2 regions of the Neisseria musculi genome follow, and region 1 is predicted to be linked to the other one. Evidence: predicted binding sites of a transcription regulator. Region 1 holds the regulator's gene; the other holds the start of a gene.
The links. Region 1 encodes sigma-54, which starts transcription at its own class of promoters, with help from an activator protein. Its sites were predicted from a motif close to CTGGCACGCTTCATGCTT; they were not measured.

Region 1 (14,958 bases):
AGCTCGGCAAACAGGCGTTCGGGGGCGCGGAAGTCGGCGCTGTAGAGGCTGCCGTCTGCATTGAGCACCACCACCAGATTCAGGCGGGCGAAGTCGTGGCCTTTGGCGAGCATCTGGGTGCCGACCAGCACATCGATTCCGTTGTCGGCAATGCGGCGGTATAAATCGGCCCAATTGTGTTGGTGGGCGGTGCTGTCGCGGTCAACGCGGGCGATGGCGGCTTCGGGCATCAGCGCGCGCAGGGTTTCTTCAACGCGCTGTGTGCCTTGGCCGACAGCGGTCAGATCCTGGTTGCCGCATTCGGGGCATTTGTAGGGGATGGGGCTGCGGTAGTCGCAATGGTGGCAGCGCAGTTGGCGGGCGCGCTGGTGCAGCACCATTTTGGCCGAACAGCGCGGGCAGCCGGAAACATGGCCGCAGTCGCCGCAAAACAGGGCGGGGGCGAAGCCCCGGCGGTTGAGGTAAACCAGCGACATGCCGCCTTGCCGGTAGTTTTGCTGCAACAGTTTGAGGGCTTGCGGCGAGAAGCCGTTGTCGAGTTTCAGACGGCCGGTGTTTAAAATTTCCACCTGCGGCGGCCGGGCGGCGGTATGGGCGCGTTGGGGTAATTCCAACAGCCGGTAAGCGCCGCTTTGCGCTTTGTGCCAGCTCTCAAGGCTGGGGGTGGCGGAGCCGAGCACTATCGGGCAGCCGCTCTGCTTGGCGCGCCACACGGCCAAATCGCGGGCTTGGTAGCGCAGCTCGTTATCTTGTTTGAACGAGCCGTCGTGTTCTTCGTCCACCACAATCAGGCCAAGCTCGGGCAGCGGCGTGAACACCGCCAGCCGCGTGCCGATAACCAGCCGGGCTTGGCCGAGCAGGGCGCGCAGATAATCCTGCGTGCGCCGGCCTGCTGCGGTTTGGCTGTGCAGCACGGCAGCGGGCACACCGGCAAACCGTGCCCGCACCCGCTTGAGCAGCTGTGGCGTGAGGTTGATTTCGGGCAGCAGAAACAGCACCTGCCTGCCCGCTGCCAACACTTCGGCCATCACATCGAAATACACTTCGGTTTTGCCGCTGCCGGTGATGCCGTAAAGCAGAAACGGCTGAAAAGTGCTGCAGGCGGCCTGCACGGCCTGCGATGCGGCCTGCTGGGCGGCGTTGGGCATATGTTCGGACGGGTTCAGCTTCGGTGCGGCGGCGTTTAAGGCCTGTATCCAGCCTCGGGCGGCCCATTCCTGCACAAGCTTGGGCGCTTGGGGGTGGATGCGTTTTAAGGCCGCCATTTCGAGGCCGTCTGAAAACAGCGCCTGCCACAATGCGTGTTTTTTATGGAACCGCTGCGGCGGCGGTGTTTGCACCCTGCCGCTTTGGTTTAAGGCGTAAAACAGCGGCGGTTGCGGCATTTCAACGGGTTTGGGCTCTTTCAGCCCCGCCGGCAGCGCGGCAAATACGGTTTGGCCGGTGGGGTAATGGTAATAGCGCGCAACAAATCCAACCAATTCGAGCCAACGTTCCGGCAGCCGGGCTTCTTCGGTAAAAGCCGTTTGCACGGGCAGGATTTTCTCAACTGCTATGCTGCTTTCCACGCCGCTTGCCCACACCACGCCCGCTACCGTTTTGCCGCGAAACGGCACCGCCACCCGGCAGCCGGCGGGCAGTGCGGTCGGGTGGCGGTAGGTGAAGAGGCCGTCTGAAACCGGCACGTTGAGCGCGATGTGGTGCAAAATCATGCGGGCATTATAAGCGATATGGCGGCTTTGCTGAATGCGGCGCGGCGGCACGGCTTCGGGCAGACAGGGTGAATCTGCTTGATTGGCGTTACGGCGTTGCTGCGCCGCAGCTCAAAGAAAACGGTTTGGCAGGCCGCCCGGGCGGCGGCGGAACCGGTTTGCATTCTCTGAACTGCCTGCCGCCGGCTGCTTTTTACCGAAAATCAAGCAGATTCACTATAATGGCGGTTTTTTATGGCTTTGTTATGAATCCCGCGCATTCCGCCCGAGAAACCCGCAAAGGCATTTGGTATGCCGTTGGCTGTTATGCTGTTTGGGGGCTGTTTCCGATTTATTGGTATCCCGTCAGCCGGGCGGGCATGGCGGCAGAGCAGGTGTTGGCACAGCGGATTGTGTGGTCGGCACTGTTTGCCGTGGCGGTGCTGCTGTTTACCAGCCGGCAGGGTGAGTTTGCCGGCGTGTTCAGACGGCCGCACATTCTGGCCGCACTGTTTTTGAGCGGGTTCTGCATCGGCGCAAACTGGCTGGTGTATTTGTGGGCGATTGCCAATCATCATGTGCTCGATGCCAGCTTGGGCTATTTTATGTCGCCGCTTTTCAGCGTGTTTCTCGGCCGCGCGGTGTTGAAAGAAAGGCTGGATAAACAGCAGGCGGCTGCGGTAGCACTGGCGTTTGCGGGGATGGTGTGGCTGGCGTTGCCGGCAGGGCAGGTGCCGTGGGTGGCGCTGCTGCTGACGCTGACTTTCGGATGCTACGGTTTTATCCGCAAACTTGCGCCGGTGGGCGCTTTGGTGGGGCTGACTTGGGAAACCCTGATTCTGCTGCCCTTTGCGCTGGGTTATTTGGCACACCATTATGCGGCAGGCAGCCTGCAGTTTGCCGGTTTGGGCGCGTTGCCGCTGGCAGTGCTGCTCGGTTCGGGCGTGGCCACCACCGTGCCGTTATTGATGTTTGCCGCCGGTGCGCGGCGGATTCCACTCTCAATGCTCGGTATGCTGCAGTATTTTTCGCCTGTGCTGCAATTGGCGGCCGGCCTATTGCTGTTCGGCGAGACTTTTGATACCGGCCGCTTAATCGGCTACGGCTGGGTATGGCTGGGCGTGGCGCTGTATTTGGCCGCCGCATGGCGGCAGCACCGTGCCGCAGGGCATCGGGTGTGAATGCCAGGCGCTGCATGGGCGGGCGCGATATTGCGGGCAGGATGCTTGAAAACCCGAGACGTGGGATGTCCCGGCGGGTGTTAAGCCTTCAGCCAGTTTTTCGCGGCATCCATATCCGCCCAAATCTGCAGCTTCAAATCTTCGATACTGTCGAATTTTTTTTCATCGCGCAGTTTGTGCAGAAAGCGCACACTCAAACGCTGTCCGTAAAGGTTTCCCTGAAAATCAAAAAGATGCACTTCCAGCTTTTGGCGGCGCGATGCCGACACGCTGGGGTTGAAGCCGAAGCTGGCCACGCCGCAGCGTTTGCCGAAACTGCCCTCGGCCTCCACCACAAACACACCGTTTAAAGGATAGCGGTGGTGCGCAAGCTGCACGTTGGCGGTGGGGCTGCCCAGGGTGCGCCCGAGCTTGCTGCCGTGTTTGATGCGGCCGCCGAGTGTGTAGTCGCGGCCGAGCAGTTTGCGGGCGTGTTCCAAGCGGCCGTCTGAAAGGGCTTGACGTATGGCGGTGCTGCTGGCGCGGATATTTTCCACCAACACCGAAGGCGTGCGCTCGGTAATCATGCCGGGTTGGTTTTGCAGCATCTCGAAGCTGCCTTTGCGCCCTGCACCGAAGCGGAAATCATCGCCGATTAACAGATATCGGGTGTTTAGGCTCCCGCGCAGAATGCTGTCGATAAAGGCTTGCGCGCCCATGCCGGCAAAGGCTTGGTCGAAACGCAGCACCCACACAGCATCGACACAGCCGGTTTCGCGCAGCAGTTGCAGTTTGCTGCGCAGGGGGGAAATGCGGTAAGGCTGCTCCCGGCCGCTTTGGCGGGCGAAAAATTCCTGCGGTTGCGGCTCGAACACCACCACCGCAACAGGCAGGCCTCGGCTTCGGGCTTCTTGCTCCAGCCGCTGCAGGATATGGCGGTGGCCGAGGTGGACGCCGTCAAAATTGCCGATGGTAACGGCGCTGCCGTGGGGGAAGTGGGGCGGCATGTGCCGGCCGAACCAGATTTTCATAGGCGTTGTTCTGCGGTGGGGTGTCAAAAGGGCGGTATTGTAAGCCGATTCGGCAGCTTTCGGAATACGGCGCAAAACTTGTTGGGCAGGGCGTTGCCTTGCCGGCAAGATATTAAGGCCGTCTGAAAATATTTTCAGACGGCCTTTGGGCAAAACCCGCAGCGGCCGTTTAACGTCTGCGTTACCGCCGGCGGAAAAACCGGATTTGGCGCAGGCCGGTATTTTCAGGTTTCAATATGGTTGTACACGGTTTCTCAAAATAACCGTGAATCCGCTTGGTTTTTGATACAGGGCAGCAGGCCGCAGACGATACGGAGCGGGGGGGGGGGCGGCTCTGCTGCCGTTTGGGGCGGCCGGCAAAACCGCTCTCTTGGGGCTGGGGCGCGGCAGAGCCGTAACGGTGGAAATCAGGCGGGTTCGCGGTTTGCTGAATCTGTTAAGCCAGCGGCTCGAGCAGTTTGGCAAATGCTTCTTCAAACTGCTTGAGGCCGTCTTCCTGCAGGCGCAGGGCGAGGGCTTCGAGATCGATGCCGAGTTGTTCGGTTTCGTCTAAAACGGCAAGGGCTTCGGGCAGGCCGGCGGTGAGCGCGGCGGTGGCGGTGCCGTGGTCGGTAAAGGCTTTCAGCGTGGCATCGGGCACGGTGTTGACGGTGTCGGGGCCGATGAGGCTGTCCACATAGAGCGTGTCGGGATAGGCGGGGTTTTTCACACCGGTGGAGGCCCACAGGAGCTGCACGGGGCGGGCGCCCTGCGCTTTGAGCGCGGCAAAGGCTTCACTGCCGAAAAACTGCTGCCAATCCTGATAAGCGGCCTTGGCCAGCGCAACTGCCACTTTGCCTTGCAGGGATTTCGGCAGGGTGGGGTCGAGCGCGCCGTCTATGCGGGAAATGAAAAAGCTGGCCACCACGCTGATGTTGTGTACGGGCAGGCCGGCGGCCAGGCGGGCTTCGATGCCTTTCACATAGGCGGCATAGGCTTTGAGGGTTTGTTTGCGCGAAAACAGCAGGGTGAGGTTGATGCTGAGGCCGTCTGAAACCAACTGCTCCAATGCGCAGAGCCCTTCATCGGTGGCGGGCACTTTAATCATCACGTTGGGGCGGTTGATGGCTGTGTGCAGGCGTTTGGCTTCGGCTGTGGTGCCGGCGGTGTTGTGCGATAAATCGGGGGCGACTTCCAGGCTTACAAAGCCGGCCTTGCCGCCGCTTTTTTCATATTCGGGAAGAAACACATCACAGGCAGCCTGTACATCGGCAACGGCCAGCGTTTCGTAGATGGCTTTCGGGCTGCGGTTTTGCTGTTTCAGCGCGGCGATTTCGCCGGTGTATAAGGCATCGCCCGCAAATGCTTTTTGGAAAATGGCGGGGTTGGAGGTAACGCCGCACACGCCCTGCCGCATCATTTCGGCCAGCCCTCCGCCCTGCACCAGTGAACGCGATAAATTGTCGAGCCAGATTTGTTGGCCTAATGCTTGAACGTCCGATAAAATAGTCATCTCTGAAATCCTTGTTATTTATTGAGAAAGTAATGATGCTAACCCGATTCGCCGTATTTGGGTAGCCCTGCGGAACACAAGCATGGAAAATTGCAAACAATATCTGGACTGGGCGCGCGAGGTTTTGCGCATCGAAGCCGAAAGCCTGCATGAAATCGCCGCCGGGCTTGACGGCGGTTTTACCCGCGCTGCTGCCGCGCTGCTGCAATGCAGCGGCCGCGTAGTGGTGATGGGTATGGGCAAATCGGGGCACATCGGCCGCAAAGTGGCCGCCACCCTGGCTTCTACCGGCACGCCCGCGTTTTTCGTCCACCCCGCCGAAGCCGCCCACGGCGATTTGGGCATGATCGTTGACGGCGATGCGGTGATGGCCATTTCCAATTCGGGCGAGAGCGATGAAATCATTGCGGTTATTCCTGCGCTCAAACGCAAAAACATTACCCTGATTGCGATTACCGCGCGGCCGCAGTCCGCTATGGCGCGCCATGCCGACATCCACATCACCGCCGCCGTGTCAAACGAAGCCTGCCCGCTGGGGTTGGCGCCCACTTCCAGCACCACCGCCGTGATGGCGTTGGGCGATGCGCTGGCGGTGGTGCTGCTCAAGGCACGCGGGTTCACGCCCGATGATTTCGCCCTCAGCCACCCCGCCGGCAGCCTCGGCAAACGCCTGCTGCTGCGCGTGGCCGACATCATGCACGGCGGCGGCGGCCTGCCGGCTGTGGCGGGCGGCACTTTATTGAAAGATGCGATCGTTACAATGAGCGAAAAAGGCTTGGGTATGCTGGCCGTAACCGATGGCTGCGGCCGTCTGAAAGGCGTGTTTACCGATGGCGATCTGCGGCGGCTGTTTCAGCAGCGCGATAATTTTGCCGGGCTGGTGGTGGACGAAATCATGCACACCGCCCCCAAAACCATCGGCGTCGACAAACTCGCCGCCGAAGCCTTGAAGCAGATGCAGCAAAACCACATCAACGGCCTGCTGGTTGTGGAAGAAGGCGGCCTGCTGGTGGGCGCGCTGAACATGCACGATTTGTTGAAGGCGGGAATCGTGTGATGCGGCAGTGTGTTGTTCAGACGGCCTTGAATCATGCGGTGTGCTGTGCGGTTTGCCGCGCAGCCGCTTTGGCACAACGGCGGCACCGGTTTGCCTGGTTGCACGGGCTGTATTCTTTGCGGCACGGAGCCTTGTGTTTGATTGGATGGATCGGCTGTATTCATTTGCCGGAGTCGGTATGAAGAAACCCTATTGGCTGTTCATCGGCTGTATGCCGGCAGCCGCCGCTGCCGATAAAGAACGACCGGTTTTTAACCGTTAAAGCCGTATCGTTCCACAACGGCAGCAACACGTTTTGTATGAAATCACGGGGGCCGGGCCGGAATCGGGCGCAGAGGTGCGGTATGCGGCGGATACGGTGCGGCAAAGTTCGCGGCAGGCCTATTATTTGGAGGTGTGCGGCAGCCGGCCGCCGCTGCAAATCATCAGCAACAGCCATTGGGTTCAGAATGCCGCCGGCAGGCTGGTGGCGTGTTGGACCACAACACACTCGAAATATGCGGCAGCGAAGAAGCCCGCCAAGCCCGTGAAAACGGCGTGAACCAAAGCTGCCCGACCCGCAAAAACGTGCGCATCGATGAGAGCAGCGTCAAAAACGGCGTGATGACCGTGGCCTACACCTTAACCGACCGCGATTTCAACGATATTGCCACCATGCTGCCGTTTGCGGTGAACGTGATGAAAAGAAGGGTAACTGCCATCGTGTGCCGCCCCGAAGGCGGGCTGCTGCCGGGCTTGCAGACTGCAAGGTTCACCTTGCGCGACCGGCACGGCAAAGCCATGCCGCCTGTGGATATTTTACCGCCGGGCTGTATGCCGCAATCTGCCGCCGAGCCGCAGGAGGGCGAAGGCAGGCCGCGCCGTCAAGCCAAAGGCTGAGCCTGCAGGCTCCGCCGGTTTACACTTTCAGACGGCATTTAAAATTTATGGTGCTAAAATAAAGCCCTGATATTTGTTGGGGACGTTTGAAAGCTTTATATCGTGAATCGATTTGCCCTGTTGCGGCCTTGTGCTTTTTATTGCCGGCGGCCCTGAGACGGCAATGTGCGGATTCGCGGCGGCCTGTCAGATGAGGCCGGCAACGGTACGGCTTGCCCGCTCCACCGTTTTAACTAACCCGATGTATTTTATCTGTTTATTATCAAGAATACCTCATGCAAACCCTATCCCCTGAAATTCAGGCGCGCGCTGCCGCCGTCAAACTGCTGATTATGGACGTGGACGGTGTGCTTACAGACGGCCGCATTTTCATCCGCGACAACGGCGAAGAAATCAAATCTTTCCACACGCTTGACGGCCACGGCCTGAAAATGTTGCAGGCTTCCGGTGTGCAGACGGCCATTATCACCGGACGCGATGCCCCTTCGGTGGGCGTGCGCGTGAAGCAGCTCGGCATCGGCCACTACTATAAAGGCATACACGACAAACGCGCCGCCTATGCGCAGCTGCTTGCCGAAGCGGGCGTGGCCGAACACGAATGCGCCTTTATCGGCGATGATGTGGTCGATCTGCCCGTGATGGTGCGCTGCGGCCTGCCCGTTGCCGTGCCGGAAGCGCATTGGTTTACTCTGCAATACGCAGCCTATGTTACCCGCAAAAGCGCAGGGCAGGGCGCGGTGCGCGAGCTGTGCGACCTGATTATGCGGGCGCAGGGCAAACTTGAAGCCGCTTTGCAGGAGTATGTGCAATGATCAGGCTGCGACACGGCTGGCTGTTTCCACTGGTGTTGGCGGTTTGCCTGGGCGGCCTTTCTGCCTGGCTGGGGCGTATCAGCCAAATTGATGTGGAAGAAGCCGCCCTCAATCCCAACGAGCCGCAATATTCGATGACGGGCATCAACGGCAAACGTTTTGACGGGCAAGGCCGTCTGAAAGAAAGCCTGAGCGCCGAAACGGCTTGGCAATTGCCCAAAAGCAGCAACATCACCTTTGAAAAACCCGAGCTTGCCCTGTATGACGGCGGGCGGCTGCTCTATACGGTAAAAAGCAACGAAGCAGGCTACCACACCGAAAGCCGCAAAGTGCAGTTTCAAAACGAAGTGGTGCTCACTAAAAACGCCGATGCCCAACGCCCCGCCGGCATTTTGAAAACCAACAGCCTGACCGTTGATACGCAAACCGAAACCGCCGAAACCCAAGAGGCTGTCGAATATCAGTACGGCGACTCCCACGGCACGGCAAACGGCTTGGTATATGACCATAAACAAGGTTTCTTAAACCTGCCTTCACGTGTGAAAGCCATTATTTATGACCCAAAAAACCTGTAAAACCGCCGCGCTTGCCGTTTTAGCCCTTATGGCCGCCGCCCCTTGTGCGTTTGCGCTGGAAAGCGACCGCCGGCAGCCGATTCAAATCGAGGCCGACCAGGGTTCGCTCGACCAGGCCAACCAAGTGACCACATTCAGCGGCAATGTGATTATCAAGCAGGGCACGCTCAACATCAGCGCAGGCAGCGTGCGCGTATCGCGCAACAGCAAAGGCGAGCAGCAGATGAATGCTGCCGGCAGCCCCGTGCGTTTCAGCCAAACGCTAGATGACGGCAAAGGCATCGTGAAAGGACGGGCCGACAATATCGATTACTCGTCTGCCACCAATATCGTGAAGCTCACAGGCAATGCGCGGGTGGAGCGGGGCGGCGATGTGGCCGAGGGTGCCGTTATCACCTATAACACCCGCACCGAAATCTACACCGTGCAGGGCAGCAAGGCTGCCGGCGGCAAAAGCGGCAAGCGTGTAACCGTGGTTATCCAGCCGTCCGGTGCACAATCCCAGGGCAGGAAAAAATAATCTTCGGCCGTCTGAAACTCCCGGCAGGCGTGCCGCCCTGTTTTTCAGACGGCCGGGGATTGTATAAAACCCGCGCCGGCATTTGAAAACATCCGCATGATGCTTGTGCTGGGTTAGGGCATCTTCATTGGTTCCGCAGAAATAACATACAGCAAACCGCTTGTCCGGCCGGGGCGTTGCCGTGCTTCACCCCGAAGCGGGTGGGTGTTCGGCCGCGCAAACGGCAGCAGAACCGGTTTGGTATGAATATATTGTTTGGAAATTGCCGCTTGGTGCCGTCTGTCTGTGCAGCTTGTTTTGCGCTTCATTCGAGCGCTATCCGCTAGGCAGGCGAGCGGCACAGCCCCGGGCATAAAGGCTCGGAAACTTCAGATGGTATTTTTGGGTTGCGCGAAGATACCGCCCTTGAGGTTGCCGGCAGATACCGTGAGGACGGTTGCGGATAAGCGGATACGCATGAACAAGTAATACAAATCTTCACAAAGATTAAAATAAACTTTCAGACGGCCTAAAAACCGATTACAATAGTAACCATCACAAAGAACACACATATGAGCCAAAGCCGCTTAAACGTACAAAATCTGCAAAAAACCTTCAAAAAGCGCCAAGTGGTGAAAAACTTTTCGCTGGAAATCGAAAGCGGCGAAGTGGTCGGCCTGCTCGGCCCCAACGGTGCGGGTAAAACCACCAGCTTTTACATGATTGTGGGGCTGATTGCCGCCGATGCCGGCAGCGTTGAGTTGGACGGACGGGAAATCCGCCACCTGCCGATACACGAACGCGCCCGTTTGGGTTTGGGCTATCTGCCGCAGGAAGCATCGATTTTCCGTAAGATGACGGTAGAGCAGAATATCCGCGCTATTTTGGAGATACGCCTGAAAAACAAAAGCGAAATCGATGCCGGGCTGGAAAAACTGCTGGCCGACCTGAATATCGGGCGCCTGCGCAACAACCCTGCGCCTTCGCTTTCGGGCGGTGAACGCCGCCGCGTGGAAATCGCCCGCGTGCTGGCTATGCAGCCGCGCTTCATCCTGCTTGACGAGCCGTTTGCCGGCGTTGATCCGATTGCCGTTATCGACATTCAGAAAATCATCGGCTTTTTGAAAAACCGCGGCATCGGCGTGTTGATAACCGACCACAACGTGCGCGAAACCCTGCGCATCTGCGACCGGGCCTACATTATCAGCGATGGTGCCGTATTGGCTTCCGGCCATCCTGAAGAACTGGTCGGCAACGAGCAGGTGCGTGCGGTGTATTTGGGCGAAAACTTCAACTATTAAAGCCGCAGGCCGGCAGTTTGAGAATTAATCCGGCTCGGTGCAAAGCACACATTACGCTTTTATGGCGGATTAAATGGAAACTGATACGGCATCCCCACTTTTATGCACTTATTTGTATGGTTTGCGGGTATGGCCTTGTTTTGATTCGAATTTAATCCCCATACTCAAGAAGAAAATAAAAATATGAGTCAAAACATAGGATTAAAGCTCAGGCAGACCCAGCAGATCAACCAGCGGCTGCAACAGTCGCTGCGCATACTGCAAATGTCGGGATTGGAGCTTGAGCGCGAAGTCGGCGACTGGCTGCAGGAAAACCCGCTGCTGGAGTGTGCCGAATACGATGAAGCGGCCGAAGCCGGATTTGACCGCATCTCTGCCGCACAGCCCAAAACCGGCCAAATCGGCGGTGATGATGCGGAAAACGTTTGGGCCACCATTGCCGAGGAAGAAGGCTTCAACACTTATCTGCACAAACAAGTGTGCGAACATCCTTTGAGTGAGGCCGAAGCGGCGAGGGTGCATATCTTGATCGATTTTCTCGATGAGCAGGGCTATTTCACCGACAGTTTGGAAGAAGTGCTCGAGCATACGCCGATAGAGTGGATGCTGGAAGAGCAGGATATGCACAAAGCACTTGATTTGCTGAAAAGTTTTGATCCGCCCGGTGTGGGCGCCGCCAATCTTGCCGAGTCGCTGCTGCTGCAACTGATGCGTCTGCCCGCATCGCCCGCGCTCAGTCTTGCCGTCAAAATCGTGCAGCTCCACCTTGACGATTTAGGCCGCAGCCGCCAGCAAAACACTGCTAAATTCCGCAAACATTTTCCCGATGCCGAAGCCGCTACTCTTCAGACGGCCTTGGATCTGATTGCCAAGCTCAATCCTTATCCCGCTTACGGTTTTGCTGCTGCCGAACCCACCGCCTATGTGCAGCCCGATATTTGGGTGAAAGAAACCAAAAGCGGCTGGTCGGTGATCACTAACGAGCGCGTGTGGCCGAAAGTGCGGCTCAACAGCGAATATTGCGAGCTGCTCAAACAGGCGGGCGACATCGGCCCGGAGTGGAAAGAAAAGCTCAGTGAGGCGCGCCAGAAAATCGACAGCCTCGAGCTGCGCAAAAGTACCGTGATGCGGCTGGCCGAATATATTGTTGAAAAACAGGAAGATTTTTTCGTGTTCGGCGAAATCGGACTCAGCCCCATGCTGCTGAAAGATGCTGCTGCCGCGCTGGGCGTGGCCGAAAGCACCGTGTCGCGCGCGGTTAATCACAAATATTTGGCTTGCCCGCGCGGGGTGTTTGCGTTACGCTATTTCTTCACACAGGCCGTTGTTGCGGAAGACGGTGAAAGCGTCAGCCAAAGTGCGGTGAAGGCCGTTATCGCGCAGCTGGTGGAAAGTGAAAACAAACAAAAACCCTATTCCGATGATGCGTTAAGCAGGTTGTTGAAGCAGCAGGGCATTGATATTGCCCGCCGCACGGTAGCCAAATACCGCGAATCGTTGAATATTCCCAATGCGCACCAACGCCGGCCGTAATGTGCCGGCCAAAACCGAACCGGCCGTCTGAAACAATGAATCTGCATCAGCAAAACTTTTCAGACGGCCTATATTGCAAGTGGACGCGAAAAACCGATTTATCTGCGGCCGCACAGCCGGCAATACGCCGATTTCCGCCGCCTGAGCGGGCGGTACAACCCAACCGAAGGAGTAAGCCATGAATCTGAAAATTACCGGCCTGAATTTCGATGTAACCGAAGCCGTCAAAAACCATGTGGCCGCCAAGCTCGAACGCATCAACCGCCACGCCGCCAATGTTATTTCGGTAGCCATCACTCTTTCGGTGGAAAAGCTCAACCACAAGGCCGAGGCCGATGTGCATCTGGCGGGTAAGGATCTGCATGTGGAAACCGTTGAATCGGATATGTATGCCGCCATCGATGTGTTGATGGACAAGCTTGACCGCGCCGTGCTGAAACACAAAGAAAAAAGCAATGATGTGCGCGCCACCCCCAAACCTGCGCCGACAGCCTGATAAACGTTTGCCGTAACATGCAATAAAAAATCCCCCTTTCAAATTGCGCCCCAACTGCCGGATCTTGAATCCGACTTTTGGGGCGGTTTGTTTTGAGGGATGGGAAGCAGATTTATCTGTGTGGGTAATTTTGAGGCAGCCATACCGGAATATGCCGCGTCATCATGTGAAATATGGCGGGCGGGCATGATGCATCTGCTTTGTTTCCGCTTCAGTGTTGCTGCGCCATAAGGCCGGAGTCTTTGCAAAATTCAAAAAACACCAAAAGAAAGTTTATCTGCCGCAGGCGGAGTTTGGCCGCCCCGCATCCGGGGGTTTAAGCGGTACGCCGGTATTTCCCACCACTATCCCCGCCTGCGCGGGAACAATGATGCTTGATCTTTTCAGACGGCCTTAAGGTATTTTTGCAAAGCGTTTCCGGCATCCCGGCAGGGTTTGGTTGAAAAATCCATGCCGGGGCGGCTTTTGCGCGTGAAGCGGCCGCTAGCTTTCCAGCTTAGCCGACTGCGCTTTCACTTTGGCCATTTTTTCCTGCAGCTCGGCCAGCTCGGCTTGGTCTTTCGCCACCAGATGGGTGGGGGCTTTTTCTGTGTAGCCGGGCTTACTCAGTTTGGCGTTGAGTTTGTCTAAAGCCTTTTGCAGTTTTTCTGCTTCTTTGTTCAGGCGGGCGGCTTCGGCGGCTTTGTCGATTTCCACTTTCAGCATCAGGCGGGCATTGCGGGCGGCTTGGCACACGGCAATCGGAGCATCTTCGCCTTCGGGCAGGCTGTTGACCAATTTGACTTCGGTGAGACGGGTCAGCGCGGGCAGGTATTTCAACATATCGGCCAACTCTTCGCTGCCTTCGATAAACAGGGGCGCCTTCACTCCCGGCCCCAAGCCCATTTCGCCGCGCAGGTTGCGCACGGATTCCACCAAGCCTTTGAGTATGTCCATCTGCTTGAATGCGGCAGGTGCGATGTATTCAGGGTCGGCCTGAGGGAAGGCGCCCAGCATGATGCTGTCGGCGGTTTTGCGGCCGCACATCGGTGCAACGGTCTGCCACAGCTCTTCGGTAATGAACGGAATAATCGGGTGCAGCAGGCGCAAGGTTTCTTCCAATACGCCCAGCAGGGTGGCGCGGGTGGTACGCTGCGTGGTCGGGCAGCCGGTTTGGATTTGCACTTTCGCCAGCTCGATATACCAGTCGCAATATTCGTTCCACACAAATTCATACAGCGTTTGTGCCGCCAAATCAAAGCGGTAGCTGTCGAAGGCGGCGGCGGTTTCGGCTTTCACCTGTTGCAGACGGCCGATAATCCATTGGTCGGCAAAGGTATAGGCCAGGGGCTTTCGGCTGCCTGTTACAGGGTGGGTAACGCCGGGTGCGGCTTCATCGAGGCCGCAATCTTGGTTTTCTGTGTTCATCAGCACAAAATTGGTGGCGTTCCACAATTTGTTGCAGAAATTGCGGTAGCCTTCGGCGCGTTTGAAGTCGAAATTGATGCTGCGGCCGAGGCTGGCGTAGCTGGCCATGGTAAAGCGCAGCGCATCGGTGCCGAACACGGGAATGCCTTCGGGGAAGAGTTTCTCGGTGGCTTTTTTCACCTGCGGCGCTTTTTCGGGGCGGCGCAGGCCGGTGGTGCGTTTCACCAGCAGGTTTTCCAAACTGATGCCGTCGATTAAGTCCACAGGGTCGATCACATTGCCCTCGGATTTCGACATTTTTTTGCCTTCGTGGTCGCGCACCATGCCGTGGATATACACGTCTTTAAACGGCACTTTGCCGGTGAAGTGGGTGGTCATCATGATCATGCGCGCCACCCAGAAGAAGATGATTTCGTAGCCGGTAACCAATACATTGCCGGGGAGAAAGGCTTGCAGCTCGGGCGTTTCAGACGGCCAACCCAAGGTGGAAAACGGCACCAGCGCAGAAGAAAACCAAGTGTCGAGCACATCTTCATCGCGTACCAAACCGCTTTTGCCGGCCAGTTTTTCCGCTTCTTCCTGCGAGCGGGCAACATAGCAGCGGCCGTCTGAATCATACCAGGCGGGGATTTGGTGTCCCCACCACAGTTGGCGCGAGATGCACCAGTCTTGGATATGGTTCATCCATTGGTTGTAGGTGTTTACCCAGTTGCCGGGAATAAATTTCACTTGCCCGCTGTCGACTGCGTGTTTGGCTTTCTGCGCCAGGCTCATGCCGGCAAACTCACTTTCCGGCTCGGCTGCTTTGCTGCTGTCGGGAGTGGCAGACATCGCCACAAACCATTGGCTGGTGAGCATCGGCTCGATCACCGAACCGGTGCGGTCGCCTTTGGGGGTCATCAGTGTGTGCGGCTTCACTTCGACCAAAAGATTTTGCGCTTCCAAATCGGCCACGATTTGTTTGCGTGCGGCGGAGCGGTCGAGGCCGGCGTAGGCGGCGGGCAGGGCAAATCCTTGCTGTGCTT
Region 2 (14,958 bases), 460 kb from region 1:
CAGCAAAACGCCAACCGCGTGATTATCGATTTGGCCAAAAAAGAAGGTTACGACCTGATTTTGAAAGATGTTATCTATGTGAACAGCAAATACGACATCACCGACCGCGTTATCAAAGCCATGAACGCCCGTTAATGCTTTCAGACGACCGAAACCCCGCCAGCCCTCCCGAATGCAGATAAGGCTCAGGCAACCCAACCCGGCCGCCGGCATCAATATATACAGGGCAGCCTCTTTTCAAAGGCATGGATGTGCAACACAGCAAGAGGCCGTCTGAAAACCGTTTTGCCGGAACTCCGGCTTTTTCAACCGCAAAGGCAGCCCTCTGAATGGATACCGTTTCTTACACCTTGTCGCAAATTACCGCCGAGCTGGGCGGAGCATGGCGCGGCAGCGATGTTTCAGTCAGTGCGGTAAAACCGCTGGCCGATGCGTCTGCCGCGCACATCAGCTTTTTGGCCAACCCCAAATATAAAGCCGATGTTACCGAAAGCGCGGCAGGCGCTGTGATTGTGTCGCCCCAAACCGCCGATGAGTTTGCAGGCCGCAACCTGATTGTGGCGCAAGACCCTTATCTTTATTTTGCCAAAGTGGCGCGGCTGTTTTCGCCGCTTGAAAAAGCCAGCGGCCTCATCCACCCGACTGCCGTTGTCGAAGAAAGTGCCACCGTTCCCGCCGGATGCGAAATCGGCGCGCACGCCTATATCGGCGCCGATACCGTGCTCGGCCAAGGTTGCCGCATTCTGGCCGGAGCTGTGATCGAACACAACTGCACATTGGGCAACGAAGTGGTTATCCACCCCAACGCCGTTATCTGCCACGGCTGCACGTTGGGAAACCGTGTGGAAATCCATTCCGGCGCGGTTATCGGTGCCGACGGCTTCGGCTTGGCATTTGCGGGCGATTCGTGGTTTAAAATTCCGCAAACCGGCGCTGTTACGCTGGGCGATGATGTGGAAATCGGCTCCAACAGCAATATCGACCGCGGTGCGATGAGCGATACCGTGGTAGGCAACGGCACCAAAATCGACAACCAGGTGCAAATCGGCCACAACTGCAAAATCGGCAGCCATACCGTGATTGCCGCCAAAACCGGTATTTCCGGCAGCGTAACTGTCGGCAGCTACTGCATTATCGGCGGCGGTGTCGGCACGGTGGGCCACATCGAAATCGCCGACAAAACCACCATCGGCGGCGGCAGCAACATTACCCACAGCATCAAAGAGAGCGGCCAACACATCGCCGGCCCCTATCCGATGCAGACCCATAAAGAATGGGCGCGCAACGCCGTGCACATCCGCCGCTTGAGCGAAATAAACCAACGCATCAAACAACTTGAAAAGGCTTTGGAACCCAAGCCTGCCGATAATCAATAAGGAATAACGCATCATGGAAATCCGACTCCCGCTCGAAGCCAAAGACATCCACAAACTGATTCCTCACCGCTATCCGTTTCTGATGATAGACCGCATCATTGCATTTGAGAGCATGAAAAGCCTCACGGCGATTAAAAACGTTACCATGAACGAGCCGCAGTTTCAGGGGCACTTTCCCGAGCTGCCGGTGATGCCGGGCGTGCTGATTATCGAAGCGATGGCACAGGCCTGCGGCACATTGGCCATTTTGAGCGAAGGCGGCCGCAAAGAAGACGAATTCTTTTTCTTCGCCGGCATCGATAATGCCCGCTTCAAACGCCAAGTGGTTCCGGGCGACCGGCTCGTGTTTGAAGTGGAGCTGATTGCCAACAAACGCGGCATCGGCAAATTCAACGCCGTGGCCAAAGTCGATGGTCAAGTTGCCGTTGAAGCCGTGATTATGTGCGCCAAACGCGTAGTCGGTAAGTAATCTGCCAAAGCCGTCTGAAACCCGAAAAGCAGTTTTCAGACGGCCTGCAATAAAGGAAAGCCCGCATGAGCTTCATCCACCCCACTGCCCTCATCGACCCCAAAGCCGAACTCGACTCCGGCGTTAAAATCGGCGCCTACACCGTTATCGGCGCGAATGTGCAGATCGGCGCAGGCACCGAAATCGGGCCGCATGCCGTAATCGAAGGCTGCACCACCATCGGCGAAAACAACAAAATCTTCCAGTTTGCCAGCCTCGGCGCCCAGCCGCAGGATAAAAAATGGCGCGGCGAACCCACCCGCCTGATTATCGGCAACGGCAACACCATCCGCGAATTCACCACCTTCAACACCGGCACCGTTACCGGCATCGGCGAAACCCGTATCGGCGACGACAACTGGATTATGGCCTATGTGCACCTGGCGCATGACTGCGTAATCGGCAGCCACACCATCTTCGCCAACAACGCCTCGCTGGCCGGGCACGTTACCATCGGCGATTATGTGGTGTTGGGCGGCTACACGCTGGTGTTCCAATTCTGCCAAATCGGCGATTATGCCATGACTGCTTTCGCCGCCGGCGTGCATAAAGACGTACCGCCCTATGTGATGGCTTCGGGCTACCGCGCCGAGCCGGCCGGCCTCAACAGCGAAGGCATGCGCCGCAACGGTTTTTCGCCCGAACAAATCGCCCGCGTAAAAGAGGTGTATAAAATCCTCTACCGTCAAGGCTTGGGTTTGGAAGAAGCCAAGGCCGAAGTGTTGAAAATGGCCGAAACCGCGCCCGAGCTGGCAGTGTTTAAAAACTTTTTCGACACTTCTTCGCGCGGGATTATCCGCTGATAGAAGAGAAGAAAGGCCGTCTGAAAAATATTTCCCCTCAACCGGGGGTCTTAACCGGTTTGAGGGGCGTTTTTATGGTGAAATCCAATCACTCATTCAAAAGAAATATATACCTGATACATGAAGCCGCATGCGCTAAACCGGCGTGTTTTGCGGGATAGCCGCTTTTGTTTTTCAAACGGTGCAATATTGCCGGACTCTGTCAGGCAAAGGCGGGATTTTCTGTATCCGGTAAAACACCATAACGGGATGGTTACAAAGCAGCTGCGGCCTTTGGCACTGCAAGCAGGAAAATGCAGACTTTGGGGCAAAATAAAATACTTTTTCAACCCAGTTTCAACTTATCAGCCCTATTTCTTCACAGCCCTGCCCCTTGCCCGCACCTGCCTTCAAACCCACCGCAGCTATACGTCAAATGCCGACCGCCCATCGGGGCGGAGTGTCTTAAAAAAATTCCAATCATCCATAAGCCCGCTGCGTGTGCGGTTGAAGAATAGGAAAGGCGGGCGCGCCAAGCGTATTAACCGGGGAAGCCCTATTATGCCGAAAGTATGGTGCGCCCACTTTATTTTCGTTACCGCATTACCGCGCCCCAGCCCTAAAAAGATTTTGCCAGCCGCCCAAGCGGCACAGAATCGGTTTCGTGCAGCCTATTGCAACGGAGTTAGATAGAGGTGCGCCTTCTCCCCCCTGCCTGCCGCACCGTTCCGGGTAAGCGGAAACGGCATGCTCCGGTATTTCAGACGGCCCGGGTTTGCCGATCCGGGCGGGGCATACCCACGCCACACACATACAAAAAACACCCCGCATTTTTGGTGCGGGGTGCGGTCGTTTCCGTGGTTACAGCGAATAATACATTTCAAATTCCAGCGGGTGCGGCGCCATACGGATGCGCTTGACATCTTCTTCTTTGAGCGCGATGTAGCTCTCAATCCAGTCTTTGCTGAACACGCCGCCGCGGGTCAGAAACTCGTGGTCGGCTTTCAATGCTTCCAACGCTTCTTCCAGAGAGACGCAAACGGTCGGCACCAGCGCATCTTCTTCGGGCGGCAGATCATAAAGGTTTTTATCGGCGGGATCGCCGGGGTGGATTTTGTTTTGTATACCGTCAAGCCCGGCCATCAGCAGGGCGGCAAAAGCCAGATAAGGGTTGGCCATCGGGTCGGGGAAACGCGCTTCGATACGGCGGGCTTTGGCACTGTTCACCGCCGGAATGCGGATAGATGCCGAACGGTTTTTGGCCGAATAAGCCAGCTTGGTGGGGGCTTCGAAATGCGGCACCAGGCGTTTGTAGGAATTGGTCGAGGGGTTGGTGATGGCGTTGAGGGCTTTGGCGTGTTTGATGATGCCGCCGATGTAGTAAAGAGCGGTGTCGGAAAGGCCGGCATAACCATCGCCTGCAAACAGGTTTTGACCGTCTTTCCAGATGGACTGGTGTACATGCATACCGCTGCCGTTATCGCCCATTATCGGTTTGGGCATGAAGGTGGCGGTTTTGCCGAAATTGTGGGCCACATTGTGAATGATGTATTTCATATCCTGGGTCTGGTCGGCACGGCGCACCAGCGTGTCGAACCGGGTGCCGATTTCCATCTGCCCGGCGGTGGCCACTTCATGATGGTGCACTTCAACGGGAATGCCGATTTCTTCGAGCAGGTTTACCATCGCAGAGCGCAAATCCTGACCGGAATCCACAGGTGCAACGGGCAGATAACCGCCTTTCACGAAAGGGCGGTGGCCGGTGTTTTGACCGTCATAGGATTTGCCGCTGCTCCAAGCGGCTTCTTCGCTGTGGATTTGGTAGCGGGTGCCGCCCATGCCGGTTTCAAATTCTATGCCGTCAAACACGAAAAATTCGGGTTCGGGGCCGAAATAAGCAGTGTCGCCGATGCCTGAAGATTTCAGATAGGCTTCGGCACGTTTGGCGATAGACCGAGGGTCGCGGTCGTAGCCCTGCCCGTTTGCGGGGTCGATAACATCGCAGGTAACCACCACGGTGGCATCATCGTAAAACGGATCGAGATAGGCGGTGGCGGCATCGGGGCGCAGCTGCATATCGGAAGCCTGGATACCTTTCCAGCCGCCCATAGAAGAGCCGTCAAACGCCTGGCCTTCTTCAAACCATTCTTCGGGGTCTTCCAATACGGTGCGGGCAGGCACGGTAATATGCTGCTGCTTGCCTTTGGTGTCGGTGAAGCGCAAATCTACAAAGCGCGCTTCGTTTTCTTCGATGAGTTTGACAACTTCTTTAACAGACATAATCTGCTCCTTAAGAGGATAGTGAAAGAGAAAGCGGTTTTAAAACAACCCAATCCGGGTGCAGGCGGAAAACAGGCATTGTGCCACAACCGCCGGGAAAATGGGCGCATAAACGGCATGATGCAGCAATGGGGCCAATATAATTTTTGCCGGCAACACCGTCAATAATCTGCCGTGTAAAGCATTTTGGCCGTCTGAACGTTTTTCAGACGGCCTCCCCCTTACCACAACCTGCCGTAGTGAATGAAATTCCCCATTGTTATACTGCTTCCACTATCGGCAGCCGCCTTTTACTGATTTTCAAGCGGGTTGGCAGTTAGGATGCCGTGTTTAAATGCAATCCATTATACCAATACAGATACAGGCCGAACCTTTATCCGGCCTATGCCCGCCGGGCATAGGCCGCCGGCACCTCAGGTTTTATTTTGAAACGGCTGATATATAATGCGCCTGTCTGCGCGGATTCCATTCCGCGTTCGAATGTATTGTTACGGAGCCTGCCGCAATGGCCGCCACACTTCCCCGTTATGCCGTTTTCGGCAACCCGGTTGCCCACAGCAAATCGCCGCAAATCCACCGACAATTTGCCTTGCAGGAAAAGGTGCAGATCGAGTATGGCCGCATCTTGGCAGAGCCGGGCGGGTTTGCCGCCGCCGCCGGCCGCTTTTTTGCCGAAGGCGGCTTGGGCGCAAACGTTACCGTGCCGTTTAAAACCGATGCCTATGATTGGGTGGACGAACATTCCGAACGTGCAAAAGCCGCCTGCGCAGTCAATACCATTATCCCGTTGGGCAGCGGCCGTTTCCTCGGCGACAACACAGACGGTGCGGGCTTGGCGGCAGACATCACCGAAGCGCAGGCAACCGCCCTGCAAAACCGGCGCATTCTGATTTTAGGAGCAGGCGGCGCAGTGCGCGGCGTAGTGCCCGTGTTGCTGCAACAGCAGCCTGCCGACATCACCATCGCAAACCGCACCGAGGCCAAAGCGCGGGAATTGGCAGAGCGTTTCGGCATTCGGGCGGCACCATTAAACGGCCTGCCCGCCAACCGTTTCGATATTATCATCAACGCCACATCAGGCAGTTTAAGCGGCGAAATACCGGCAGTTGCGCCCGAAGTGTTCGGCAGCTGCGTGCTGGCCTACGATATGGTATACGGCGCGGCGGCGCAGGCGTTTTTGGATTATGCCCGCCGCAGCGGTGCTCAAAAAACTGCCGATGGTTTGGGTATGTTGGTGGGGCAGGCCGCGTTTTCCTACCGGCTTTGGCGCGGTTTTTCTCCCGACATCCAAGCCGTTATCCGCTATATGAGAAAGGCCGTCTGAAATGATTAAGTGGCTGCTGGCGCTGCCGTTTGCGGCGTTTATCCTGTTTCATGCCTATATATACGGCAGCATCATCACCTATCGCGCCGTAGCGCCGCACAAAACCGCGTTTATGAGCATGCGCATGAACGAGTTCCGCGCCCAAGGTAAAGATATCCAATTAGATTACCGCTGGGTGCCCTATAGTCGAATTTCCACCAATCTCAAAAAAGCCCTGATTGCTTCGGAAGATGCCAACTTCGCCGCCCACAGCGGTTTCGATTGGAGCGGCATCCGCAACGCCATGAAGCGCAATCAGCAGAGCGGCAGAATCCGCGGCGGCGGCTCCACCATCAGCCAGCAGCTGGCAAAAAACCTGTTTTTAAACGAAAGCCGCAGTTATTGGCGCAAGGCCGAAGAAGCCGTCATCACCGCCATGATGGAAGCCACCACCGATAAAGACCGTATTTTCGAGCTTTACCTAAACGTAATCGAATGGGACTACGGCATTTACGGCGCCGAAGCCGCCGCACAGCATTTTTATAAAAAGCCGGCCGCAAACCTAACCAGGCAGCAGGCCGCCGAGCTCGCCGCCCGCGTGCCGCGCCCGCTGTATTACGCCGATAATCCGCGCGACCGCAGTTTGCACAGAAAAACCAACATCATCATGCGCCGTATGGGCTCTGCCGCATTGCCGGATACCGAATAAGGCGCAGCGCAAACCCGCAACTACCGTAAAGTTCAGGAACGTTTACGCGGAATCCTGAAAAACCACCGGCTTGAAACCTGCCGGCCGTTGCAGCCGTCTGAAAACATCAGGCAGACATTGCCGCCCGAATTAAAAACAAAACGGCACCAAACCGTTTTACTGTTGTTCAGACGGCCTTTGCAAGCCATTCAAGCCGTCTGAAACCTGTTTCCCGTTACCGCCCCCGCAAGCCGCCCGCACCGCCCGTGCGCAGCAGTTCATCATACAAAATACAATCCGCCTGCCCCGCTGCGGCGTTGCTGCGCCTTAACGGGGTCATGATCAACATGCCGCCGCCACAAGCGCGCGGTGATAACGGTCGGCAGTATCAATAGCCCGATACCGGCGTTTTTTCTGATTACCCTCCGCGCCCTGCCTATCCAATAATCAATCGATTGCTCAAACCCGCCCCCCCCCCCCGTCTGCCCGGGAATGACGGCGGCCGAATGTTTTCAGACGGCCTGATGCTTTGCAGAGGCCGTCTGAAAACATCAGGCAGATATTGCCGCCCAAAATAAAAAAACAAAACGGCATCAACCGTTTTGTTGCTGTTTTTTCAGACGGCCTCTGCAAAGCATCAGGCCGTCTGAAAGGCTTTACTGCGCCGTTACACATTCACTTTTGCGGCCACTTCGTTGTAGCTGTCAATTTCGTTGAAATTCATGTAGCGGTAAATCTGATCGCCCTGCTCGTTGATGATGCCGATATTGGCCTGATACTCTTCCACGGTGGGGATACGCCCCAGCTTGGAGCAAATCGCGGCCAGCTCTGCCGAGCCCAGATAAACGAAAGTGTTTTTGCCCAAACGGTTGGGGAAGTTGCGGGTGGAGGTGGACATCACCGTTGCCCCTTCGCGCACTTGCGCCTGGTTGCCCATACACAGCGAGCAGCCGGGCATTTCCATGCGCGCGCCGGCACGGCCGAGCACGCCGTAATGGCCTTCGTTGGTCAGCTCTTGCGCGTCCATTTTGGTGGGCGGCGCCATCCACAGGCGCACGGGAATGTCGCTCTTGCCTTCCAGCAGTTTGGAAGCGGCGCGGAAGTGGCCGATATTGGTCATGCACGAGCCGATAAACACTTCGTCAATCGGCGTGCCCGACACTTCAGACATGAATTTCACATCATCAGGGTCGTTCGGGCAGGCCACAATCGGCTCTTTGATGTCGTCCATATTGATTTCGATAACGGCGGCGTATTCGGCATCTTGGTCGGCTTCCAATAGTTGCGGGGCGGCCAGCCAGGCTTCCATGGCTTTGATGCGCCGCTCCAGCGTGCGCGGGTCTTTATAGCCGTCTGCAATCATGTTTTTCATCAACACGATGTTGGACTTCATGTATTCGATAACCGGCTCTTGGTTGAGCTTCACGGTGCAGCCGGCGGCGGAGCGTTCGGCAGAAGCATCGCTCAATTCAAACGCCTGCTCTACTTTCAAATCGGGCAAGCCTTCGATTTCCAGAATGCGGCCGGAGAAAATGTTTTTCTTGCCGGCTTTGGCCACGGTGAGCAGACCCTGCTTGATGGCATACAGCGGAATGGCGTTTACCAAATCGCGCAAGGTAACGCCCGGTTGCAGTTTGCCGCTGAAACGCACCAACACGGATTCGGGCATATCGAGCGGCATCACGCCGGTGGCGGCGGCAAAGGCCACCAAGCCCGAACCTGCGGGGAAGGAAATACCGATCGGGAAGCGGGTGTGCGAGTCGCCGCCGGTGCCCACGGTGTCGGGCAGCAGCAGGCGGTTGAGCCACGAGTGGATCACGCCGTCGCCTGGGCGCAGGGAAACGCCGCCGCGGGTAGAGATAAACTCGGGCAGCTCTTTGTGGGTTTTCACGTCTACCGGTTTCGGGTAGGCGGCAGTGTGGCAGAACGACTGCATCACCAAATCGGCCGAGAAACCCAAACACGCCAAGTCTTTCAACTCATCGCGGGTCATCGGACCGGTGGTATCTTGCGAGCCGACTGTGGTCATGCGCGGTTCGCAGTAAGTGCCGGGGCGCACGCCCTGCCCTTCGGGCAGGCCGCAGGCGCGGCCGACCATTTTCTGCGCCAGCGAGAAACCTGCCTTGCTCTCGGCAGGCGCCTGCGGCAGGCGGAATTCGGTGGAGGCGGGCAAGCCCAGCGCTTCGCGGGCTTTGGCGGTTAAGCCGCGGCCGATAATCAGGTTGATGCGGCCGCCGGCCTGCACTTCATCGAGCAATACTTGCGATTTCAGTTGGAATTCGGCAACGGTTTCGCCGTTTTTCACGATTTTGCCTTCGTAGGGCAGAATATCGACCACATCGCCCATTTTCAGCGCGGAAACATCCACCTCAATCGGCAGTGCGCCCGAGTCTTCTTGGGTGTTGAAGAAAATCGGGGCGATTTTGCCGCCCAGGCACACGCCGCCGTAGCGTTTGTTCGGCACAAAAGGAATATCCAGGCCGGTGTGCCAGATCACGGAGTTGGTGGCAGATTTGCGCGAAGAGCCGGTGCCGACCACATCACCCACATAGGCAACGGGGTGGCCTTTGGCTTTCAGCTCTTCCAACAATTTGATGGGGCCGACTTCGCCGGGTTTGTCGGGGCTGATGCCCTCGCGCGGGTTTTTCAGCATGGCCAACGCGTGCAGCGGGATATCGGGGCGGCTCCAAGCATCGGGCGCGGGAGAGAGGTCATCGGTGTTGGTTTCGCCATCGACTTTAAATACGGTAACGGTGATTTTTTCGGGCACTTTTTCGCGTGAGGTAAACCATTCGGCATCTGCCCACGATTTCAGCACGGCTTGGGCGTGAGGGTTGCCTTGCTCGGCTTTTTCCTGCACATCGTGGAAAGAGTCGAACATCAAGAGGGTGTGTTTCAGCCCTTCTGCGGCAACCGGTGCCAGTTGTTCGTTGTCGAGAAGCTCAATCAGCGGGTGGATGTTGTAGCCGCCGAGCATGGTACCCAGAAGTTTGGCGGCGTATTCGGGCGACACCAGCGGGCTGTGTACGCTGCCTTCGGCAACGGCTGCCAAAAACGAGGCTTTCACTTTGGATGCATCGTCCACACCGGGCGGCACGCGGTTGGCGAGCAAATCTACCAAAAACCGGTCTTCGCCTGCAGGCGGGTTTTTCAACAGCTCCACCAAATCGGCGGTTTGCCGGGCGGTGAGCGGGAGGGCGGGAATGCCCAGAGCTTCGCGCTCTGCGGCGGCTTTGCGATAGGCTTCTAACATCTTATTGTTCCTTTTAGTGGTTTTTCTTCTGGGAACGCCGCACATTGTAGTGCTGCGTAGTTTCCAAATCATAAACCAATTTTGTGTAAATAGGAACTTTCTTTTGCAGCGGCCCGATAGAATTAAAGGCCGTCTGAAAAGGGTTTCAGACGGCCTTTGGGATACGCCGGCATCAGTGTTTGCGCCTGCGCGAAATGCACACCGACCATGCCAGCAGCAGGTTCAGTTGGGCCAACACCACCACAGCGGCTGCTTTGACCAAATCAATCAGTGTCCGATTGCCTACAATGGGGTTAAAAAGCAGGCTGCGGTGGTTGTTGACAATCAGATAAGCCGTCAGCAGCCACAACGACCAGGTTACGGCAAAAATCAACATACTTTTGGTGCTGATAACCGGATTGGGATTGCGCGCTTTGCGGATAACCATCAGTTCGCGCAAGTCCTGAACTTGTTCGGGCATAAGCTTCTCCTTGTTTTACTATGATAAAGATGCCGTGCGGCAAACATCCTACTGCACGCCCCTGTCGGGGCTGACCCAGGTGGCTTTGCGCTGCTTGTCGCGCAAAAGCGCTTTGGGGAAACCGTGAATCAGCGTGATGCTGTTCAGCAGCCAGAAAGCGTAGGGATACCAAATACAGCTGATGAAATAGCGGAACAGGTTGCCTTCATAGCGGCTGTCGATAAACATGCTCACGGAAAACTGCAAAATAAACATCATGAAAGTAACCAGACTCGCCACTTTTAGCAGCACAAAATCGTGCGGATGGCCCAGTGCCCACTCCGCCAAACCCACAATGGTGATGGCCAAGAGCGAATACGCCCACAGCAGGGTGATGAAATATTCGGCATAAAGCGGCCACAGGCGGATATGGTGCAGCCGCCAGATGTTTTTGAAATACTTCAAAACCACTTCCGCCCCGCCCTGCGCCCAACGCAGCCGCTGACGGTAGAGGCCGCGTATGGTTTCGGGCATCAGCACCCAGCACAGGGCGCGCGGTTCGTAGGCGATGTTGTAGCCGGCGATTTGGGTTTTCCAACTCACATCGATATCGTCTGTAATCATGTTGTCGCTCCAACCGCCTATACTGAGCAGCACGTCTTTGCGTATGCACATAATCACGCCCGATACGGTAAACAGCGTGCCGACAACGCTTTGCGAGCGTTTGATCAGGCCGATAATCGAGCTGAATTCGGCCACCTGCAGCTTGCCCAGCACCGTGCTGCGGTTGCGCACGCGCGGATTGCCGGTAACGGCACCCAATTCGGGGTTGTCTTCCAGGTTTTGAATCATGTATTCGATGGCACTGTAGTCGAGAACGGCATCACCATCGATGCCGACAATATATTTGCCCAATGCGTGGTGTGCGCCGTTATTCATAGCCGAGGCTTTGCCGCCGTTGGGTTGGTCCACCACAACGATTTTTTCGGCTTTCTCCGCCCAGCGGCGGATGATTTCGAGCGTGTTGTCAGTGCTGCCGTCATTGATGAAAATCAGCTCGTAATTGGGGTAGGTTAAATTGAGCAGGTGGGGTATCGATGTGTCGAGGTTGTCTGCCTCGTTGTAGCAGGGAACCAACACGCTCACCATGGGCGCATACCCTTGATACATAAACTCAGGCTCGCCTGCCCTGTTTTCAAAAAACAGAAAATAAAAAACGCCCGAAACCGTCCAATACACGGCCATCATGCCCGGATAGAGCATCACGAATGCCGCCAAATATTCATACCAGTCCATCGGAAGTTCTGCCCTTGCTGTGCGTATTTGAAACGTTTGTTTTGATAACGGGGTTTGTTTTCAGACGGCCTCACACCCTATGGCGGCAGGCCGTCTGAAAATAAAGCTTACCGGCAGCCTGCCGGTAAAACCGGGCTCAGCGCTGCACCGAAAATACCGGTTTGATGGTTTTCAGCGGCGGCCTGTCCTGCAAAAAGTCATCAGGGTAATAGGCCAGATTTTTCACGCCTTCTTTTTTGAGCAGGCTCATCCACCCTGCCAGTTCTTTCCCGCCAGCAGGCTGCCCGGTGCGCGGATCGGCCGTCTGAAGTTCAAACACGGTTTTATCGAGCGGCACACCGCTGCGCTTGACTCCGGCCACCAAACCGACCAACCGGCGGGCGGCTTCTTTAGGGCTTAACGGCTGCCCGTTTTCCAGGTAGGGCAGGGCCGTGAAGGCGGTGTAATCGTAGGCTGCTGCAAATGCGGGCAGGCTTTGGGCGGGCAAACCGCCATCAAGGCTGCGCACGGTTTTCATGCCGTTTATGCCGTTGAAGCTGTATTTCAGCGCCGTTTGTTTGAGCAGCTTGGAATAGTCGATTAAATCACCGCGCTTATCTCCGCCATCGCGGAACACCAGACCGTTGAAGCGGCTGCTGAACGCCAAGTCTTCATAAATTTCGGCTGCGGCGCGGCGGTTTTCGGCACCATCGGGCGAAAGGCGCAAAGGGCGGCCGGCCTCGGGTTTGCCGGTGCGGCTGCCGGAAACGTAACCGCTACCCAAGTCGAAAGCCGTCAGCGGCATCTGCGCATACACTTTCACGTTGGCGCGCGTCATCAACTGCCAGGCCACGCGGCTGAACAGGTCGGCCTTCACTTTCAGATGGCGGTTGGGAAAATACGCGGCTTCCGCCACTCCGTTTCCATCATCATCAGCAAAGGCCTGCAGATACACGGTGGTGATGCCCATTTTGTAGATGCGTTCGATGAGTTTGTCGAAATTGCGCGCAAACTGTGCGGGGTCGGGGGTGTACAGACGGCCCAAATCAATATGCACGGCGCGCTGGTGCGGCGGGGTAAACATCTGCCCCTCCAGATAGGCTTTCATCAGCGGATAGCCGGTTTCGTTGTCAATCAGGGCGCGGCCGATGCTGCGCTGCTCTGTGGTGTTGGGGGTTTCGTCAAACAGGGTAAAGTCGTTGTCCAGCCCCACTTCGGCGGCGATTTCGCGGGCGGTTTCGTTAAAATGACCGTAAGGCCACACAATCACATTCGGGCGCACGCCGGTGCGGGCGGCGATGATGTCCACCGAGCGTTTCAAATCGTTGCGCACGCGCTGCCGGTAGGCATCACGGGTTTCGTAGCGGCCGTTTTCATATTCGGGAAACACGGCGGCAAACTGCGAGCCGGCGGGATTACCCGTGATGCTGCGGTGCAGGTCGTGGGTGTGCGAGGCGATTTCCACCAAGCCGCTTTTCTGCATCTCGCGCACCTGCTCCCAAGTGATGAAGGCCGAGCGCGGCAGCTTCTGTTTGCCGTAATCGACAAGGCCGCCCTGCGGGGTTTCCATCCAGCCCGTCACCAAGGCGAAAACCGCCGGATAATCAAAGGCTTTCAGCAACGGATAGATTCTGGTGTAGAAGCTTAGGTAGCCATCGTCAAACGTAAGCAGCACGGGTTTGGGCGGCAGCTTGGCGCGGCCTGCCCTTGCCGCTTCGATCTGCTTGAAGCTCACGGGGGTGTAGCCGTTGTCGCGCAGCCAGTTAAAGTGGGCGGCCAGCCTTTGCACGGTGATGGTTTGCGGAAAGTAACGGCGTTGGATTTCACCCTTCATTTCCCGCTCTTCCTTAGTTTTGATAACGGGAGCGGTTTCATCGACTACATCGTGATAACACATCACGCCGTAACGCACATCGGCGGCATAAGCGGCTTGCAGCATAATGAGGCCGGCGAGGAGGCCGGCGAAGAGGCGTTTGCAGTTCATGTTTTTCTGCCTTCGGTAATCTTGGTTTCAATGGAATGCCGGCTGGTGTTTTCAGACGGCCTTGAAGCCGGAGCCGAGGCCGTCTGAAAAGCAGACATTCGGTCAGTAAAACTTCACGCTCAACTTGGCGCCGCCGAAGTTTTGATATTCGAGACTGCCGTCATACATGGCGCGGCGGCGGCCGAACTCGTAACCCAGCGCGGCGCGGCGGCCGAAACGCCAATCGTGGCCGTATTTAATCTGCCAGGTGTTTTCGGCTGGGTGGCCGGCCTGCCGGTAACGCCCTGCGCTGCCGGCGGCGGTTTGGGTGAACCTGATGCCGTTGTCCAGCGGCAGGGTGTAGGAAAGCGCCAGCTCGCCGCTCACGGTTTTGCTGTTTTCGGGGTTGTAGTAAAAGGCAGAGGGAATATCTTTGTTGCGGCTGTAATCTGCCCACAGCGAGCTGCCCAATTTCCAGCGGTTGTGTTGGAAAATATCGTGTGAAAGCCAGGCATGGACGGTTTGGCGGGTGTTGCCGTCATCAAATTTCATCACGCCCGCACCCATGCCCGCGCGGGTGGCCGCCGAATGGGTATATTCCGCGCCCAAAGTGTATTCATCGGCATACACTTCCTGCCACAGAGCTTTAACGGGGGTATTAACGCTGTTGGAGGCGGCGCGGGCGGTGAAGCCCACAAAGTCGTTTACGCGCCAATCCGCACCCAGCACAGCGTAAGCTTTGCCGTTAAGCTGTGTGCCGTGCCCTGCTTCGGCATGCACCACCACCGGATAAAGATTGATTTCGGCACCCGCCCCCACCCGGCCGGCACGCAGCGGCCTGCCGTGGTTGGGCACATCGTTGTGCTGCTGCGCAATATAGGCACGGTGGCCGCTGCTGCTGCGCGGGCTGTAGAGTTTGGCAGTTTGCGCCCATTCGGTGCCGTCTGCAGGCGAGGTAGCTTTCATTGCCATGCCGCCGATTTCCAAACGGGCGGCGCGCTCTTCATCGTAAAGCTGCCAAAACCCCTTGTGACCGACATCATCGCGGCCCAGCCCTGCGGATAATCTTGCTGCCGCCCGCCAGTTGCCTG

Region 2: glnA (type I glutamate--ammonia ligase) is a predicted target of sigma-54. The motif match lies at 5,016-5,033, and genes of this name have one in related genera.

Annotation. Positions count from the first base shown of each region.
Region 1 is NZ_CP060414.2:2,886,569-2,901,526, forward strand. It holds gene H7A79_RS14890 (primosomal protein N') at 1-1,712, opposite strand, end outside; gene rarD (EamA family transporter RarD) at 1,958-2,872, shown strand; gene ribF (bifunctional riboflavin kinase/FAD synthetase) at 2,953-3,882, opposite strand; gene tal (transaldolase) at 4,319-5,374, opposite strand; gene H7A79_RS14910 (KpsF/GutQ family sugar-phosphate isomerase) at 5,457-6,431, shown strand; gene H7A79_RS14915 (hypothetical protein) at 6,903-7,310, shown strand; gene H7A79_RS14920 (KdsC family phosphatase) at 7,586-8,122, shown strand; gene lptC (LPS export ABC transporter periplasmic protein LptC) at 8,119-8,697, shown strand; gene lptA (lipopolysaccharide transport periplasmic protein LptA) at 8,678-9,217, shown strand; gene lptB (LPS export ABC transporter ATP-binding protein) at 9,769-10,497, shown strand; gene rpoN (RNA polymerase factor sigma-54) at 10,681-12,030, shown strand; gene hpf (ribosome hibernation-promoting factor, HPF/YfiA family) at 12,209-12,526, shown strand; gene H7A79_RS14950 (valine--tRNA ligase) at 13,010-14,958, opposite strand, start outside.
Region 2 is NZ_CP060414.2:2,425,448-2,440,405, reverse strand. It holds gene H7A79_RS12600 (OmpH/Skp family outer membrane protein) at 1-135, shown strand, start outside; gene lpxD (UDP-3-O-(3-hydroxymyristoyl)glucosamine N-acyltransferase) at 330-1,376, shown strand; gene fabZ (3-hydroxyacyl-ACP dehydratase FabZ) at 1,390-1,845, shown strand; gene lpxA (acyl-ACP--UDP-N-acetylglucosamine O-acyltransferase) at 1,911-2,687, shown strand; gene H7A79_RS12580 (hypothetical protein) at 2,808-3,359, shown strand; gene glnA (type I glutamate--ammonia ligase) at 3,528-4,946, opposite strand; gene aroE (shikimate dehydrogenase) at 5,452-6,270, shown strand; gene mtgA (monofunctional biosynthetic peptidoglycan transglycosylase) at 6,272-6,958, shown strand; gene H7A79_RS12560 (hypothetical protein) at 7,397-7,612, opposite strand; gene acnB (bifunctional aconitate hydratase 2/2-methylisocitrate dehydratase) at 7,605-10,190, opposite strand; gene H7A79_RS12550 (hypothetical protein) at 10,363-10,650, opposite strand; gene pgaC (poly-beta-1,6-N-acetyl-D-glucosamine synthase) at 10,699-11,925, opposite strand; gene pgaB (poly-beta-1,6-N-acetyl-D-glucosamine N-deacetylase PgaB) at 12,062-13,888, opposite strand; gene pgaA (poly-beta-1,6 N-acetyl-D-glucosamine export porin PgaA) at 13,991-14,958, opposite strand, start outside.